DNA from 4 places in the Bacillus sp. Marseille-Q1617 genome. Region 1 is predicted to be linked to each of the others. Evidence: riboswitches for the same ligand, from Rfam matches in the RefSeq annotation. Region 1 holds a riboswitch; each other region holds the start of a gene.
What was found. A riboswitch is a leader RNA that binds a small molecule or an ion and turns the genes downstream of it on or off. The one in region 1 is predicted to bind S-adenosylmethionine.
Positions count from the first base shown of each region.

Region 2: linked by a shared signal. The riboswitch ahead of HWX64_RS13070 (sugar ABC transporter substrate-binding protein) and the one ahead of HWX64_RS00580 (Na+/H+ antiporter NhaC family protein) in region 1 are both predicted to bind S-adenosylmethionine.
Region 3: linked by a shared signal. The riboswitch ahead of HWX64_RS21930 (YezD family protein) and the one ahead of HWX64_RS00580 (Na+/H+ antiporter NhaC family protein) in region 1 are both predicted to bind S-adenosylmethionine.
Region 4: linked by a shared signal. The riboswitch ahead of mtnK (S-methyl-5-thioribose kinase) and the one ahead of HWX64_RS00580 (Na+/H+ antiporter NhaC family protein) in region 1 are both predicted to bind S-adenosylmethionine.

Region 1 is NZ_CAHJXM010000001.1:100,194-104,372, reverse strand. Features, by position in the region: gene HWX64_RS00590 (phosphotransferase family protein) at 1-828, opposite strand, end outside; gene HWX64_RS00585 (MFS transporter) at 1,154-2,326, opposite strand; SAM riboswitch class I at 2,585-2,689, shown strand; gene HWX64_RS00580 (Na+/H+ antiporter NhaC family protein) at 2,879-4,179, shown strand, end outside.
Region 2 is NZ_CAHJXM010000002.1:303,981-308,159, reverse strand. Features, by position in the region: gene HWX64_RS13075 (sugar ABC transporter ATP-binding protein) at 1-470, opposite strand, end outside; gene HWX64_RS13070 (sugar ABC transporter substrate-binding protein) at 485-1,570, opposite strand; SAM riboswitch class I at 1,736-1,842, opposite strand; gene HWX64_RS13065 (CTP synthase) at 2,370-3,977, opposite strand.
Region 3 is NZ_CAHJXM010000001.1:2,094,049-2,098,227, forward strand. Features, by position in the region: gene HWX64_RS10470 (inorganic phosphate transporter) at 1-742, opposite strand, end outside; gene HWX64_RS10475 (phosphoadenylyl-sulfate reductase) at 800-1,498, opposite strand; gene HWX64_RS21930 (YezD family protein) at 1,609-1,761, opposite strand; SAM riboswitch class I at 1,847-1,956, opposite strand; gene HWX64_RS10485 (L-cystine transporter) at 2,126-3,508, opposite strand; gene HWX64_RS10490 (MoeB/ThiF family adenylyltransferase) at 3,650-4,179, opposite strand, start outside.
Region 4 is NZ_CAHJXM010000001.1:1,445,258-1,449,436, forward strand. Features, by position in the region: gene mtnA (S-methyl-5-thioribose-1-phosphate isomerase) at 16-1,071, opposite strand; gene mtnK (S-methyl-5-thioribose kinase) at 1,082-2,269, opposite strand; SAM riboswitch class I at 2,374-2,529, opposite strand; gene HWX64_RS07210 (carbon-nitrogen family hydrolase) at 2,627-3,409, opposite strand; gene HWX64_RS07215 (pyridoxal phosphate-dependent aminotransferase) at 3,531-4,179, shown strand, end outside.

The sequences.
Region 1 (4,179 bases):
AGCCTCTTGGTCTCCGTTTTCTATTCCAAATAACGCTTCCTGTAATGCGAAAGTACTTTTATAAAAATGAACTCTGTTCAGAAATGAAGTTATTTCAGGATAATGAGGAATCATCATTTGGATGAACTCTTCCCCATAGCTTGCCAATAAACCCGCAACATCATAAGCGGGGTCACTGAAACCAGCCCCCCCAAAGTCGATGATTCCGGAGACCCTATCCTTGTCCCATAAAATATTCGAGCAGCCAAAATCCCCGTGTATGATACATGCACTCACAGATTGGCAGGACCCAAAGTACTCAGTAAAACGATCATCCACCTCATCAATCGATTCCTGCTTCATAAACGGATAGATTTTCGTCTTTAGTCTTTCATGCAAGTCTTTCATTTCATCAAAGCATGTTGGTTCACTCTGTTGAATAGAGCCCAGCGAGGAGTCAGGGGAAATACTGTGAAGTTCTTTCAGGAATACAGCCAGGTCCACCGCTGCCTGCTGCCTCCGGGTTCTGTCAAGATCGGTCATGTCATTTTTCCACAGAGGGGATCCGGGCAATATGCGATAACCCGTAAAGACCATTCCCGGTTCCTCAGGAAAAAAGAATTGATAGGCCGGCTGCGGTACAGGGATGGAGAGCTTTGAAGATGCATAATCAAGTATCACTGTCTCTTTCTTCAGTTGCTCTATTCCTGCTCTATATTTTGGAAAGCGGAATACCCACTCGTTGTTGATGATCAGTACATCATTATTCTGACCCTGCTTATTTTGATGGTATTCTTTGATATCCAGGTGAGGGATCTTCTCTTTAATAAGATTGATTTTGTCTTCCATGATTTTCTCCTTTTTACTAAGCATCTTTATCGGTTTCTAACCTATTAATTAGCTATTCACTGAGTAAAGACCTTTCTTGCCTGCAAAAATTTCTCTATCAACGCCGCTATTGATTTCCGTGCAAGACTTCGCTTTCCGCGGGTGACCTGTGAGCCTCCTCGTCGCTCCGCTCCTGCGGGGTCTCACATTGGCCACTTCTCCCGCAGGAGTCTTCGTCTTGCACTCCAATCAACCGCTAGAAACCAGTTAAAAACAATTGTAAGTTTTAACATAGCCACAAAAAAGACGCTCTCTAAAGATCTCTCTTTAAAAAACGTCTCATAGATTAATAGGCTAGAGCCTGCCTCTTCTCTTCTTTCATTAATACAAAGCATAGGAGAATGCCTATTAATGACAGAACGGCAAAGAACAAGTAGACCGCATAGATTGAAAAGGTTTCAAGAATGAAGCCGCCGACAAACGTGCTGAACCAGTTTCCGAGGCCGTTTCCGATGGCAGAATAAATGGTGACAGCTGTCGCCGTAATATGAGCAGGCGTTATTTCCCTGATATAACGCAGGCCGGCCGGAACAAAAAGCCCGATGGCAAGGCCCTGCATGACTGCAGAACTGTAGACGAGCCAAAGACTTGGTTCAGTAAAGTAGAACAGCCAGCGGAGCATGGAAGCCGCCCCTGCCAAGGCCGCTACCGACAGCAAACCGAACCGGTCAATCCAATTCCCTGCGACTCTCATAAATGGCACTTCAGACAGTACTGCAATCAGGAAAGCGAGACCAATTCCGGCATATGTCCCGCCTGAGTCTTCCACAAATAAACCGAAGTACGTATTATTGGCCAGGTTTGGACCAAAAACCATGAAGGTGACGGCTAGAAAAATCAAAAACTTCTTTAGCGTAAACAACTCCTTCATTCCGGCTTTCAGGTCCAGCTTGGCCGATGCGCGTTCCTTTGGAAACCGGAAAGCCAACAGAGCCGACAGAACCAGACAACCGAAGAATGCGTAGAAAATGATCGTCGGGCCGATGAAACCTTCCGATAATTTCCCCATCACATACACGGCAACACCGAAGCCCAATGATCCGAATAATCGTATATTTCCATAGTTATAACGGACTTTACTTGTATACTTCAGGCTGATACTGTCTGAAACGGGTATGATCGCACTCTGGAAAACAGCGACCATAATCGCAATCAGAAGAATTCCATAGTAAAGGTCGGTCACGAGATACCCAAGGGCAAACATCCCGGCAACCAATGAAGTGAAGGCCAGCACCTGGGTCGGTCGATTCGTCGCATCACTCACCATTCCCCAGATAGGCTGAAAGAATATCATCATAATGGGGCCGATCGACATGATCGTCCCGATTTGGTACCCATTCAACCCAACACTTTCACTTAAATACACGCTTAACAGCGGGTACAGGCTCCCCACACCAAAAAACGTCAAAAAATAAAAGCCTTGTAAAGTAAAGACTTGATTACGTACCGTTTTTTCCACTTCTGTATCCCCCAGATGATTTTTTATCCCTATAATACTAGACCTATTCTAGAAGATTGTAAATCCTTTTTATGGATAAAGTAAGACTATGCATCTGTGGCTCAATCTTTAAGAAATCTTATTAGCATGGGATTCCATTTGAATGAATCATATTGGCTGGAAAACTTTTTATAGTCCTATGAACATTTTTCCGATTGACTTTTCTTCTTAAACGCCTTAAAGTATGTAAGTATAATTTCAAATGAATATAACGTATTCTTCTTATCCAGAGAGACGGAGGGACTGGCCCTATGATGTCTCGGCAGCGGACTCTTTACGAGTGCTGTGCCACATCCAGCAAGCATGATGCTTGAAAGATAAGAAGAGTGTTTCTTTTATTGGAAACCTCTTCTTGTCGAGAAGAGGTTTTTATTATTATCCAGCGAGGTAATACCCTTATCGTTGGGAGCGGGTTACGTTGAAAAAGTTGACCTGATAGCGAATTTGTCGCTGGTGACATATTTCCCATCGCAATCCATTCATCAATAACCAATTGTCAAAGGAGTTGTTCATATGATTAAAGAAAAAGGAAATCTTCTGGCTTTACTGCCATTACTCATATTTGTTTCGCTCTTTCTCGGGGCGGGAATCATTTCAGGAGATTTTTACGCATTCCCGGTATTAGTCTCCATCATCATCGCTGCTGTAGTGGCGCTGCTCATGAACCGGAAGGACTCCCTGAATGCTAAAGTGGAGCGCTTTGCCAAAGGAGCTGGACATCCAGATATTATGATCATGGTGTTCATCTTCCTTTTAGCTGGAGCATTCTCGGGAGTCGCTGAGAAAATGGGCGCTGTAGATTCGACGGTGAATCTAGCTCTTTCTGTACTTCCAGAAAACCTTGTTATTGTTGGACTGTTTTTAATTGCTGCATTTGTTTCATTATCCATGGGTACTTCAATGGGTACGATCGCGGCACTTGCCCCGATCGGTGTCGGAATCAGCTCTGGTACGGATATCGCCATGCCTGTTGCGATGGCAACGGTCATCGGTGGTGCGATGTTTGGCGACAATCTCTCATTCATCTCTGATACAACGATTGCTGCCGTCCGTACCCAGAAGACGGAAATGAAAGATAAATTCAAGGTGAACTTCTTTATCGTTCTTCCTGCAGCCATCCTAACGATGGTGATCTTATACTTTATTACGGCAGGCAACCAGTCAACGGTGGATGCCGATGCCTTTAACTGGGTGAAGATCCTTCCTTATCTTGGAGTCATCATAGGTGCATTGGCAGGATTGAATGTGTTTGTTGTTTTATTCGGAGGAATCGTACTATCGGGAATCATCGGATTTGCCGATGGAAGCTTCACACCTTCCAGCTATTTTGGAAGTGTTGCTGATGGAATGACCGGCATGGCTGAAATCGTGATTTTGACCGTCCTTATCGGAGGTGTGGTTGAACTTATCCGTTATAATGGTGGAATACAGGCGCTGCTTTATCTTGCCACCCGCAAGATCCGCTCTCCACAAGGAGCACAGCTGGCAACAGCAGGACTTGTCAGTTCAACCAACCTTTGTACGGCAAACAATACGATCTCAATCATCATTGCAGGGCCGCTTGCGAAAGAAATCGGTGAAAATTACGGAGTCGATTCCCGTAAGTCTGCAAGTATCCTGGATATATTCTCTTGCTCCGTACAAGGCTTGATACCATATGGAGCACAAGCGTTATTAGTAGCAGAAACGGCAGGAATCTCGCCATTAAGTGTTATTCCATATGCGTTCTATCCGATTCTGACAGCAGTATCCGGATTGGTTGCGATCCGATTTGCACTGCCGAAGTTTACCCGTTCAAAAGCACCTAAGCCGAG
Region 2 (4,179 bases), on a different contig from region 1:
CTCGCGATCAGGACGAGCTGTTTTTCGGCCAGGCTGAGTGAGGAAGCAGGTGAACTCAGTGACAGATTACCTGCCCCGATCCTGTGAAGCACGGCGCCCGCCTCTTTCTCAAGCGTCCTTTTATTCAGGAAAAAAGATCCGCCGCCCGATAAGCGGTCAAGCAGGATGTTTTCCGCAACCGAAAGCTGATGGACGATTGCCGTATCCACTTCCTGATAGACACAGTGGATGCCGTGCTGCTTTGCTTCTCTCGGAGTTTGATAGCGTTTCTTTTCAGAGCGAAGAAGAATTTCGCCGCTGTCCGGCGTGTAAGCCCCGGAAAGGATTTTCATGAGCGTACTCTTTCCTGCCCCGTTCGCTCCGAGAAGGGCATGGACCTCCCCTCCATTCACCTGGAATCTTGCTGCGTCCAGGGCCTTCACCCCTGAAAAAGTTTTATGGATATCTTTCATTTCCAGCAAAGCAGCCATATCCATCCTCCTCTCTATTTTTTGAAAGAGCCTTCAAGCTCCTTCAATTCATCTGTGTATCCCTGCTCGCTTGCGCCCCAGCCTTCGACATGCTTGTGAAGCTGGTCGGTTGTGATCTGTTCATCCGGTAGCTGGTCCTGTTCGATGAAGACAGGCTCGAGCTTCACGGTCTGAGGTGTATCTTCTCCAGAAATCTTCTGATAAAGGAACCGCACCTGAACGCGCCCGATGTCTTTCGGATCAACCGCCGCAGATGCCACCCACGGACTTCCTTCTTTCTGGAGGATCTGCAGGTCTTCATCGCTCATATCAATCCCGTAAACCTTGATTTCATCCCGTCCGGCTGCCTCGATGGCCCGGACAGCACCCTTCGCGAATTCATCCCATGCCGCCCACACAGCATCGATATCCCCTTTATTCGGATACTGCTTCAGGATCGCTTCCATCTGGGCCTGCGTATCGAGTGCCGTATTCTGGGTCGCGGCGCCGAAAGCCGCCACTTCCTTGATGTCAGGGTTCGCTTCAAGGAACTCTTTATAAGCTGTCTGGCGCCTTTCCATCGGGGCGAACCCCGCTACCCAGATCTTGACGATTTCACCTTTTCCGCCTAACTCTTCTGAAAGGGCGTTAAGTGTCTGATCTGCCATTTGCCTGTCTCCCTGCTCAAGGACGGTCACACCATCCGATTCAACATCCGCATCAAACACGACGACTGGAATGCCCTGCCCTTTTGCTTTCTCGACACCTGACTGCAGCGCTTCCTTCGTTCCATGGTCAATCAGGATCCCATCGAACTTCTGATTGATGGCAGCATCGAGGTTCGATGACATCTTTGAAAGATCCCCATCAGAAGTGAAGACCTGTACCTTCCCTCCGAACTTCTCGACCTGCTCTTTCACACCCTCAATGTATTGGGCAGAAAACGTGCCCAGGTTAATCTGCATGATCAAAGCGATTTTCTTGCCTGCAAGCGCGTGATCGGATGTCCCTTTCACTGCCCCCGCTTCAGCATTCGATTCCTCGGAAACCTTCGGCTGGCATGCTGCGAGCAGGCTCAGTACCAGCGTGATGATGATAAGTAATAAAGACGGCTTTTTCATAAATGACTCTCCTCTTGTGATATGTTTTTTTAAAAATTTGACCTCTCGATCCGGGCGGTGCACTCGCTCGCTTTCAAGGTCCGTCAACGGGATCCACCAGTTTCCCGCGGACACCAAAAAACCTCTTTTCCCGAGAGAAAAGAGGTTTATGTATCAATAAACGTACTCTTATCACTCAGGAAATCAATCCTGCAGGTCTTAGCACCTTTCCGTCGAAACGGTAGGTTGCCGGGCATCATCGGGCCAGTCCCTCTGCCAACTCTTTATAAGAGAAATATGAAATTTGTTTACTATTCGCATGCGTATAATCGATATCTTACTTATTTGTGGAAAAATTGTCAATATTCTTTTTTATTTTTTTCTTGAGATACACATACCCGGGTATTGGGGAGCTTCTTATGATTGGGATTTCTATTTTATGCTCGAAATCCGCTTGCTTTTGCTCGAACCTGCCCATTTTATGCTCGAAATTCGGTTGCTTTTACTCGAAAACTCCCTCCTTATGCTCGAACTGTCGAATAATCTACACCTGCACCAAGTGCCGCCCCTATTTTTATGGGCGCAATCTGCATTGTTATGGGCGTTATTCTAAATATAAGGGCGAGATTTCGATTTTAAGGGCGGAATATCAAATATAAGGGCGATCTACCGATTTAACGACAATATCCGACAACCTCTACACCTCCCTACACACTTTATCCCTGCACTCAATCGTAAATAGACAGCCACCGCCGTGCCCCCTCCACACAAAAAGACCGCTCCCCCATCCAGGAAAGCGGTCCAAACCAACTACTATCTCTTATTCCTTCTCACCAAAAGCCAAACTTGCTTCGACAAAGTCTCTGAACAGCGGCTGCGGACGAGTCGGGCGTGACGTGAATTCCGGGTGGAATTGGGATGCCACGAACCATGGGTGATCTTCAAGTTCGATGATCTCCACAAGGCGTCCGTCAGGGCTTGTACCTGAGAAGATGAAGCCTGCTTTTTCCATTTGCTCACGGTAGTGATTGTTGAATTCGAAGCGGTGGCGGTGACGCTCGTAAACCACTTCGCCGTCGTACGCTGCATAGGCTTTTGAACCTTTCGTCAGTTTACATGGATATAAACCGAGGCGAAGCGTTCCGCCAAGATCTTCGATGTCCTTCTGTTCTGGAAGCAGGTCAATGATCGGGTAAGGCGTATCCGGGTTCAACTCAGCTGAGTGAGCTCCTTCAAGACCAAGTACATTGCGCGCATACTCTACAGATGCCAGCTGCATGCCAAGGCAGATTCCAAGGAAAGGAATCTTGTTTTCACGGGCATATTGAGTCGCTGCGATTTTCCCTTCGACTCCGCGGTCACCGAAGCCTCCAGGCACAAGGATTCCGTCTACGTCCCCAAGTTTTTCAGCAACATTTCCTGCATCAACAAGCTCAGAGTTCAGCCACTTGACTTCGATATCACTGTCGAACTGATAGCCGGCATGACGAAGAGCTTCCACTACTGAAATATAAGCATCCTGAAGTTCAACATATTTCCCAACAAGTGCGATCTTCGTTTTGCGTGATAGATTCGTTACACGCTCGACGAGTTCATTCCACTCCGTCATTTCCGCTTCACGGCAATTCAGCTTAAGGTGCTGGCATGTAATTTCATCAAGCTTCTGTTCCTGAAGGGAAAGAGGAACTGAGTACAGTGTCGCTGCATCCATCGCTTCGATTACGGCATTTTTATCGATATCACAGAACAGGGCGATCTTGTCTTTCATATCCTGCGTCATCGGCATTTCTGTACGAACGACGATGACATTCGGCTGGATACCAAGGCTGCGAAGCTCTTTTACACTGTGCTGGGTCGGCTTCGTTTTCATTTCACCGGCAGCTTTGATGTAAGGAACTAACGTACAGTGGATGTACATCACGTTGTCACGGCCTACGTCACTCTTGATTTGACGGATTGCTTCAAGGAATGGAAGAGACTCGATATCCCCTACCGTTCCGCCTATTTCCGTGATGACGACGTCTGAATTTGTTTCTTTGCCTGCGCGGTATACGCGTTCTTTGATTTCATTTGTGATATGCGGGATGACCTGAACCGTTCCGCCCAAGTAATCACCGCGGCGCTCTTTTTTCAGGACCGTGGAATAGATTTTCCCAGTCGTCACGGAGCTGTATTTTGTCAGGTTGATGTCTACGAAACGCTCATAGTGACCTAAATCAAGATCTGTTTCCGCACCGTCATCCGTTACGAATACTTCTCCATGCTGATACGGGCTCATCGTTCCCGGGTCCACGTTGATGTACGGATCGAATTTCTGGATCGTCACCGAAACTCCGCGGTTTTTTAATAGTCTTCCAAGGGACGCTGCTGTGATCCCTTTTCCAAGTGACGACACAACGCCGCCTGTTACGAAAATATACTTAGTCATGTATATGTCCCCCTTTTAATATGAGTTGGTTCAAAAAAAGTAGAGGGTGTCTCCTATGTATCCTTGTCATGAAGTTATCTTGTTCAAAGAAGGAGAAGTCCATTCCCGCAAAATAAAATCATGGGCAAAAATCAGCTAAAAGACAGCCTCTTATTTATGAATATTGGTAAGTTGTAAGGGGTAGAGAAAACGTGAATCAGCC
Region 3 (4,179 bases), 2.0 Mb from region 1:
TAAGCGGCATCGGCAACCCATATAGTGAGCTGATCATCAGAAGAATAGCTCCTGTACTCGATATTACGATGCCTTCCATTTTTGTTAGCTGAACAATTTTCTTTCCGTTGGTTTCAACTACCCTGCTCCCTAATAAAACGACACCGAGAGCTACGAATAATCCGCCCAGCCAAATGCCTTTCCCTGCAGACAACATCCCTGCCCCAACGAGTGGTCCAACAGCATTGGCTACATTATTCATGCCAGCAGAAAAAGCTTCAAAGAATCCTGTTATTACAAGCACCGCACCCATCCACCTTCTCTTGAACTGATACCCCTTCATCTCCAGCAGGTACAATATTTTTCCGGTCAACCAAGTGATTAGGAAGGCTGCCAGTGGCACAAGAATCCAAAACATGATGATAACCAGTAGAGATTCTATAATTAGGACCTGATATGCAACCCCCGCTCCTACGACTGCCCCCACTGTAACCTCACTGGTCGAGAGCGGAATGCCCAACATGTTGGCAAGAAACAGCGATAGAGTAGAAGAAAGCAGGATAATAACCACGATCTTAGTAGTAAGGATGTCTTGCGGGATAATTCCTGAACTGATCGTTTTCACCACTTCCCCGCCTCCGAGCACAGCGCCAAGAAGCACCCCGGCAGAGCATATCAGCAAGGCTGTTCTCATGCTTTTCACCGCTCCAGCCCCATATGCCACACCCATCGATGCAGCCGCTCCACTCGCACCGATATTCATCGCAAAAAATAGACATATAAAAAGTGCGGTCACTTCAAGCAACGATCTTCACCCTCCTTAATGAAGACCGCATTCTGTCTTTCCTGAGCCTTTCCATCTGCCGGAGCGTAAATCGTCCATGTTATAGGCAGGTGCTGTACAATGGGAACACCCTATGCTGGGATAGCCTTTATCATGGAGAGTATTGTAAGGAAGTTGGTGTTTGTGTACATACCTCCACACTTCTTTCCACGTCCAATGGATGAGGGGGCAAATTTTTATCGATTTAAACTTTTCATCCTTATTAATGAAATTTACATACTTCCTGCTTTCTGACTGTTCCCTCCGCAATCCTGAAATCCAGGCATGTCCTTTTGATAATGCTTCTTCCAGGGGAATGAGTTTTCTTAAACGACAGCATTGATTAGGATCTGTCTCCCATAATTTTTCACCATATTTCAAAGTCTGCTCATCTAATGTCAGCGCTGATTTTTTAGACGTTATGTTTAAATCGGGATACTTGGTTCTTACTTTTTCGATCGTTTCGTACGTTTCTTTGAAGTGCACATCTGTATCTAAAAAGATAATCTTTGCCGAGGGTTTGACCTTAGCAATCAAATCAACCAGTACAATTCCCTCAATCCCGAAGCTGCAGGCATACACGATATCATTTCTGTAATGTTCATAAGACCATTCAAGGACATTCAAGGCACCTTTATAGGTTTCATCAATTTGGAAAGAACAGGATGGGTGTTTCCAATTCTGATAAGTTAACAATATACAACCCCCTTTATTGAGCTGAAAAAAAGAAAAAGAGACGTTAGACACAGAGAGGGATATCCCTCAAAGTGTTTAACGCCTCTAGTTTGTCTAGTCAGCATTTCAGTTTATTTAAGTCTGACCTTTTCATTTTTCTCAATCTGTACAACTTTTCCATCTTGGACCACGACTGTAATAGACCCAAATTTCATCGTCTTTAACATTGACTTCACATTTTTTACAACTTCATCAAATGCTTTTTGATTGTCTTGATCTGCCACATGATTCCCCCAAACTTCATCTTATCCAGTCATAGCCTGAAAGAAAAAACAACCTTCCAGAATGGAAGGTTGTTCAGGCATAGATACCTTATCTTCCAAAATGAATCCACATTTTGCTGGAATTGGCACCTTACTGACTAATAGTAGGTTGCCGGGCTTCAAAGGGCCAGGTCCCTCCACCGCTCTGGATAAGAAATATTTAATTTAATATTCTAAATAATATCACGTTTTTCAAAGATGTCAACCCGAGTTTTTCGATAAGATTTATAAACTTTAAAAAAGTTCAATAAATCTTTTTATCTTGGTTTCACTGAACATATTATTCATGGGGGTTATTTTATGGTATACAAAAAGTGAGTAATGGTTATTCTTCTGCCGTTTGCACCCCTTGATAAACTTCGGGATCCAATTCGCCAGTCACTTTGCTTGTAATAATCCCCGAAGTCATGGCCCCGCTGACATTCACAGCAGTCCGCCCCATGTCAATCAGCGGTTCTACAGATATCAGAAGACCTGCAAGCGCGATTGGAAGGTCCATTGCAGATAATACGAGAATGGCGGCAAAAGTCGCTCCTCCACCGACACCCGCAACTCCGAATGAGGATATGGCTACTATCAGGATAAGCGTCAAAATGAAAGAAGGTGTCAATGGATTGATTCCCACAGTAGGGGCGATCATGACAGCAAGCATGGCAGGGTATACTCCTGCACACCCGTTTTGGCCAATCGAAAGCCCGAATGATCCAGAGAAGTTGGCGATCCCTTCTGAAACGCCAAGCTTTTTTGTCTGAGTATGAATGTTCAACGGCAGGGTACCTGCACTGGATCTCGAAGTGAAAGCAAACGTTAAAACGGGGAATACTTTTTTCACATACGTTACAGGGTTCAACCCTGACATTGTCAACATAATCAGATGAATGACAAACATAATGAGCAATGCAATATAGGAAGCTACTACAAATTCACCAAGCTTGGTGATGGCATCAAAATCACTTAAAGCAACCGTCTTTGCCATAATCGCCAGCACCCCATATGGAGTAAGCCTCAATACCAATGTGACGATTCTCATGACGACGGTATAGACGGAATCGACCATTCTTTTAAAAAACGAAGCTGCTTCCGGATCTTTTCTTTGGGCTCCGAGATAAGCGACCCCAATAAAAGCAGCGAAGATGACGACAGCAATCGTCGATGTAGCACGCTGACCCGTAAAGTCATAGAACGGATTGGCCGGGAGCAGCTCGAGTATTTTTTGCGGATAGCTCTGCCCTTCCATTGCCGCTGCCCGTTCTTCCAGCTGTGCCCCTCTAGCCGATTCTGCGTCACCTTGTTCGATTTGAATCGCTTCGAGATCAAATGCTGCTGTCGTCGCAATTCCAACAGCCGCCGCAACGGCCGTCGTTCCAACGAGCAGGCCGAGTATCAATACAGAAATTCTGCCCAGATTGTGGGATTGTTTCAACTTGGTAAAAGCAGAAATGATCGATACAAAAACCAGCGGCATGACAATCATTTGCAGAAGTTTGATATAGCCGCTGCCAACGATATTGTACCACTCGATCGACTGCAGCAGGTTTTCATTACCGGGATCATATAACCACTGCAGGAGAAAGCCGAATACGATGCCGAGACCTAGAGCAGTGAACACCCTCTTTGAAAACGAAACCTTCCTTTTTTGCAAGTAAATTAAAACACCAATAAGAACGATAAACATCAGAAGATTCAACAGCACGACCCAAACATTCATCATAAAACCTCCTTTTTCCGGGATGTAATGACTTGCTGGCCAAAGGCTTAATGTATTGTATGATGCGTATGAACAAGATATGATGAAAAAGCCCGCCACTCTAACGCGTTAATGCATCGAGGGACGGGCTTTGTTTTTTATTCAGCTGAAATATCGATGATAGAGTGATTTTGCTTCCATTATATCTTTTGTTCCATGGATGAGCGCACGGCCATCCCGAAATAGGACAATCCGGTGTTTGCCTGTTTTGCAGGCAATAAGATAAGGATTTCTCTCGACACGTTCCATAAGATGTCCCATCTGGACTGCCAAACGATCAAGGTCCACCTCTCCCGGTCGTGCAGGACGGATCTGGACCGCATCCCTTCCGCACAGCACGGCCGATTTAAGCTGGTTTTCATATTGAAGGTACGGGTAGCGGGGTTTCTCTCCGCAAGAAGGGCAGTCCGGTTTCTTCAATGTGCGGACATTCACAGAGCTGTGTTCATTTTTCCAGACATCGAATGATGTAAGGGTTTGACGAACTGCATTGAAGTTCCCTGTCAATACTTTCAATGCTTCAGAGACTTGATAGGAGACCACCATAGATACTGCAGGTGAAATAATCCCTGTTGTATCACATGTCATACTTTGGGAAGGGATGGTTTCCATCATGCAATTCAGGCATGGTG
Region 4 (4,179 bases), 1.3 Mb from region 1:
AGGGTAGGTTTTCTTTTAGGTATGGCAGATGGAATGTCTAATGCTTTCCTTATATGAAGGATACAGGATTCCCTTCTCAGTAATGATTCCAGTTATTAATTCATGTGATGTTACATCAAAAGCAGGGTTGTATACAACTGTTTCCTGAGGTGAAATCCTGTAACCATTAAGTTCAGTAAGTTCTTCAGGCGCGCGCTCTTCAATGGGAATAGCGTTCCCTGAAGGAAGGGTAATATCAAAAGTAGAAGAAGGAGCTGCCACGTAAAAAGGGATATCATAGTGCTTACACAAGATGGCGAGCATGGATGTCCCGATTTTATTTGCTGTATCCCCATTTGCAGCTATCCTGTCTGCCCCAACTATAACGGCTTCTACATTTTTCTCTTTTAACGTATGAGCGGCCATGCTATCTGCAATAAGTGTTACGTTTACACCTGACTGCTGCAATTCCCAAGTTGTCAAACGTGAGCCCTGAAATACCGGGCGTGTTTCACAGGCATAGACATGGAACGTTTTCCCTTTTTCACTTCCTAAATGAAATGGTGCCAATGCTGTTCCATATTTGCTGGTTGCAATAGATCCTGCATTGCAAATCGTCATGATGGTTGTCTTTTCATTTAGTAATTGAAGACCATATTCTCCGATTCGCCTGCACGTCACTTCATCTTCAGTATGAAGTTGAATCGCGGAGTGCAGAAGGATGGTTTTTGCTTCATTCACAGACTGTGCCCGTTGAATTGCATTTTCCAATGAATCCAATGCCCATCCCAAGTTTACTGCAGTGGGTCGGGAGGAAAATAAATATGCTTTATCCGCTTTAAATCTAACCATGAAATCAGACAGACAGTCTGTATCAAAATGATTCATAGATAATGCTATTCCATAAGCGGCCGTAATTCCGATTGCAGGCGCGCCCCTTACCTTCAACGTGACGATAGCGTCATAAAACTCATTTAAAGTATAAAGTTGTAGGTACTCGATTTTATGTGGAAGCTTTTGCTGGTTTAATATTTCTAAATGATCATCCCGAAACTGTAATGACGTCGGGATTGTGGGTGTTGTGCGTGTCATGATTGGCTCCTTAAGATGTATGACTTCGAATGAATTCTGTGAATTCTTCAATTGTTGAGTACGTTCGTCTTTTTAAAATCAATTCTCTCCCTAAAGAAAGACAGCTTCTTTTAGCCCGCAGCCTCTTTTCTTTATCTGAAATGGAATCCAGATCTGCAACATGTGCAAGACCGACAGTTCTCCTGATAAGCTCACATCCACTGAATCCTATACTGTCTTTAAAGGCTTTATCCAGTACATAATCCAAGTAGCCATCAACCTTAGTGTACGCATCTCCGCTTTCCTGCCAATGATTCGAAAACGTTTCTGAGAATACGTTCCATGTATTGGTGATATGCCGGATGATTTCATCTTTTCCTTTATCGTCCTCCCTTGCTATTACCTGGAATGTCAGGTTTGCAATAAATTGACCGATATCGAAGCCGATAGGACCATAAAAAGCAAATTCAGGATCAATCACCTTGGTTTGAAATTCATCAGCAAAAATACTTCCAGTATGCAGGTCGCCATGCAATAGCGCCTCACTCTCTGTAATAAAGCATTTCTTCAGCTTCGCCACTTCAAGTTTCAGACTGAAATCATTCCACAAATCTTTGAGCAGAGGGAGCAGTTCTTCTTCATAATCATTCGTTTCACTGTTGAAAAATGGATCGGTCAAAACAAGATCCTCCGTAATCTTGCAGAGTTCAGGGTTGGAAAAGGTTTTGACATATTCTTTTTTCTTAAAAGGATGCAGGGCATAGTCAGAAGTATGATAAAGAGTATTTGCCAGGAATGTTCCGATATGTTCAGATAAAAGTGGATAGGTGTCTCCTTTTATCAGTCCTGAACGGACAATTCCAAGGGAACTTAGATCCTCCATTATGGTAACAGCAAGTTTATCATCACTATAGAATACCTCGGGGACAAATTCACCGGCATATGTTTGCTGCAGTTTCAATGCATTTGCTTCGATTCTGGCACGATCGACCGTTAATGGCCAGCTCTCACCAACCACTTTTGCATAGGGCAATGCCTGCTTAATGATAATTCCTTTCTTTCCTTTTTCACTTATTTGAAAAACCAGATTTAAATTTCCATCCCCAATTTCACGGCAGGTCAATTCCGCTCCTTTTTCAAAAAAGTTTAAACTGATTGCTAAATCCAATGCGGTTTGTTCATTTAAAGATTGATAGCTCGAGACAGGAATGGTTGACATAATGGTTCCTCCTAAAATATTGAATTTTGGAGGCTTTTCATAAGTATAATAAGAAAAGCCTCTTTCATTGACGGAAAGAGGCTTAAAGATTGGATCTTATTCGCCTCTTATCTCTCAGAAAGGTGTTCTTTCTGTTGGAATTAGCACCGTGCCTTATGGAGTGAATCATCCGGCGCATAGTGCGCCCCGTTTCTCAACGGTATTACGGTCGGTTGCTGGGCTTCGCAGGGCCAAATCCCTCAGCCAGCTCTTGATAAGAGAATATTTAATTTTGTGAATATCAGCTGCATGCTGTTTGATTTGAATAGTACCATTTTTAGAAATAGTGAGTCAATGAATTTTTAGAAAAATATAAAATTAATAGAAATCTGGACGTCGATCTTGAAAAATAGGTATTTTTTTCCTGACTTCTTCGACTTCATTCAAATCGATTTCTGCGGTAAGCAATTCTTCGTAAAGGGTTCCTTCCGCTATGATCTCCCCCCATGGGCTTATGATCAGCGAGTTCCCCCCAAACTCATTCTTGGGGTCGCTGCCTGAACGATTACAGGCAATGACGAAACACTGATTTTCAATGGCCCTTGCCAATAAAAGGGTCTTCCAATGAGTGATTCTTTCTGCAGGCCACTGAGCAACCACGAACACCACTTTCGCACCATCGATGACATGTTTCCGGAACCATTCCGGGAAACGGATATCATAGCAGATCATACCGGCCATCTGAGTATCCATCAATGTGAATGAGCCATCTTCTTTACCGGGCAGCAGGTAGTGATGTTCATCCATCAATTTAAAGAGATGGAGTTTATTATACTGTTTGATTATTTTCCCGTCACAGTCAGATACGAGAAGGGTATTCGAAATACCCTCTTTTGTTTTGCTCGCAATCGATCCTCCGACAATATGAATGTTGTAGCGAGAAGAAAGCTCCGAAAGAAAGGCAGAAATGTCATGAGCATCTTCATCGGCGATTTCCCCGATTCTGGTTAAATCATAACCGGTCGTCCACAATTCAGGAAATACGACGATATTACAGCCTGCTTCACTCGCTTCTTTTACCCATTGATGAACTCTTTTCTTATTTTCGGTAGGAGCACCAAATGTAATATCCATTTGCGCTAGTCCAATTTTCGTTGACAAAGTAACACCTCTTTTTTAAGTCTGAATAAGATTATACTTTACAATCATTACTTTACGTTATATCATTTGTGACTAGAATTTGAAAGTAAATAATTTTCAAAAAAGTGTAGAAGGTGAAAAGATGACAACCTTTAAAAAAGCAGAACGCATTGACTCGCTGCCGCAGCAATTTTTTGCATCATTGACAGCAAAAGTCCAGAAAGTGCTGAAAGAAGGATTTGATGTGATTAACTTGGGGCAGGGGAACCCCGATCAGCCTACACCCCCGCATATCGTGGAAGCGCTGGTGAAAGCATCAAAATCACCAGGAAATCATAAATATTCCCCTTTTCGGGGTTTGGATTCCTGCAGGGAAGCCATATCTGTTTTTTATGAACGGGAATATGGTGTGGACATCGATCCTCATGAAGAAGTTGCAGTCCTGTTCGGAGGGAAGGCAGGGCTGGTGGAGATACCCCAATGCCTGTTGGACCCCGGTGAGACAGTATTGGTTCCGGATCCGGGGTATCCGGATTATTTGTCAGGGGTATCCCTTGCGGAAGCACGGATGGTAACGATGCCGTTGAAAGAAGAGAATCATTTTCTCCCGGATTATGAGAGGATTGCAAGAGAGGACATTGAAAAAGCAAAGCTCATGTTTTTGAACTATCCCAATAACCCTACAGGAGCGGTTGCCTCCCGTTCATTTTTCGAAGATACAGTATCATTCGCGAAACAAAATGATATCTGTGTCGTCCATGATTTTGCCTACGGTGCAATCGGCTTCGAAG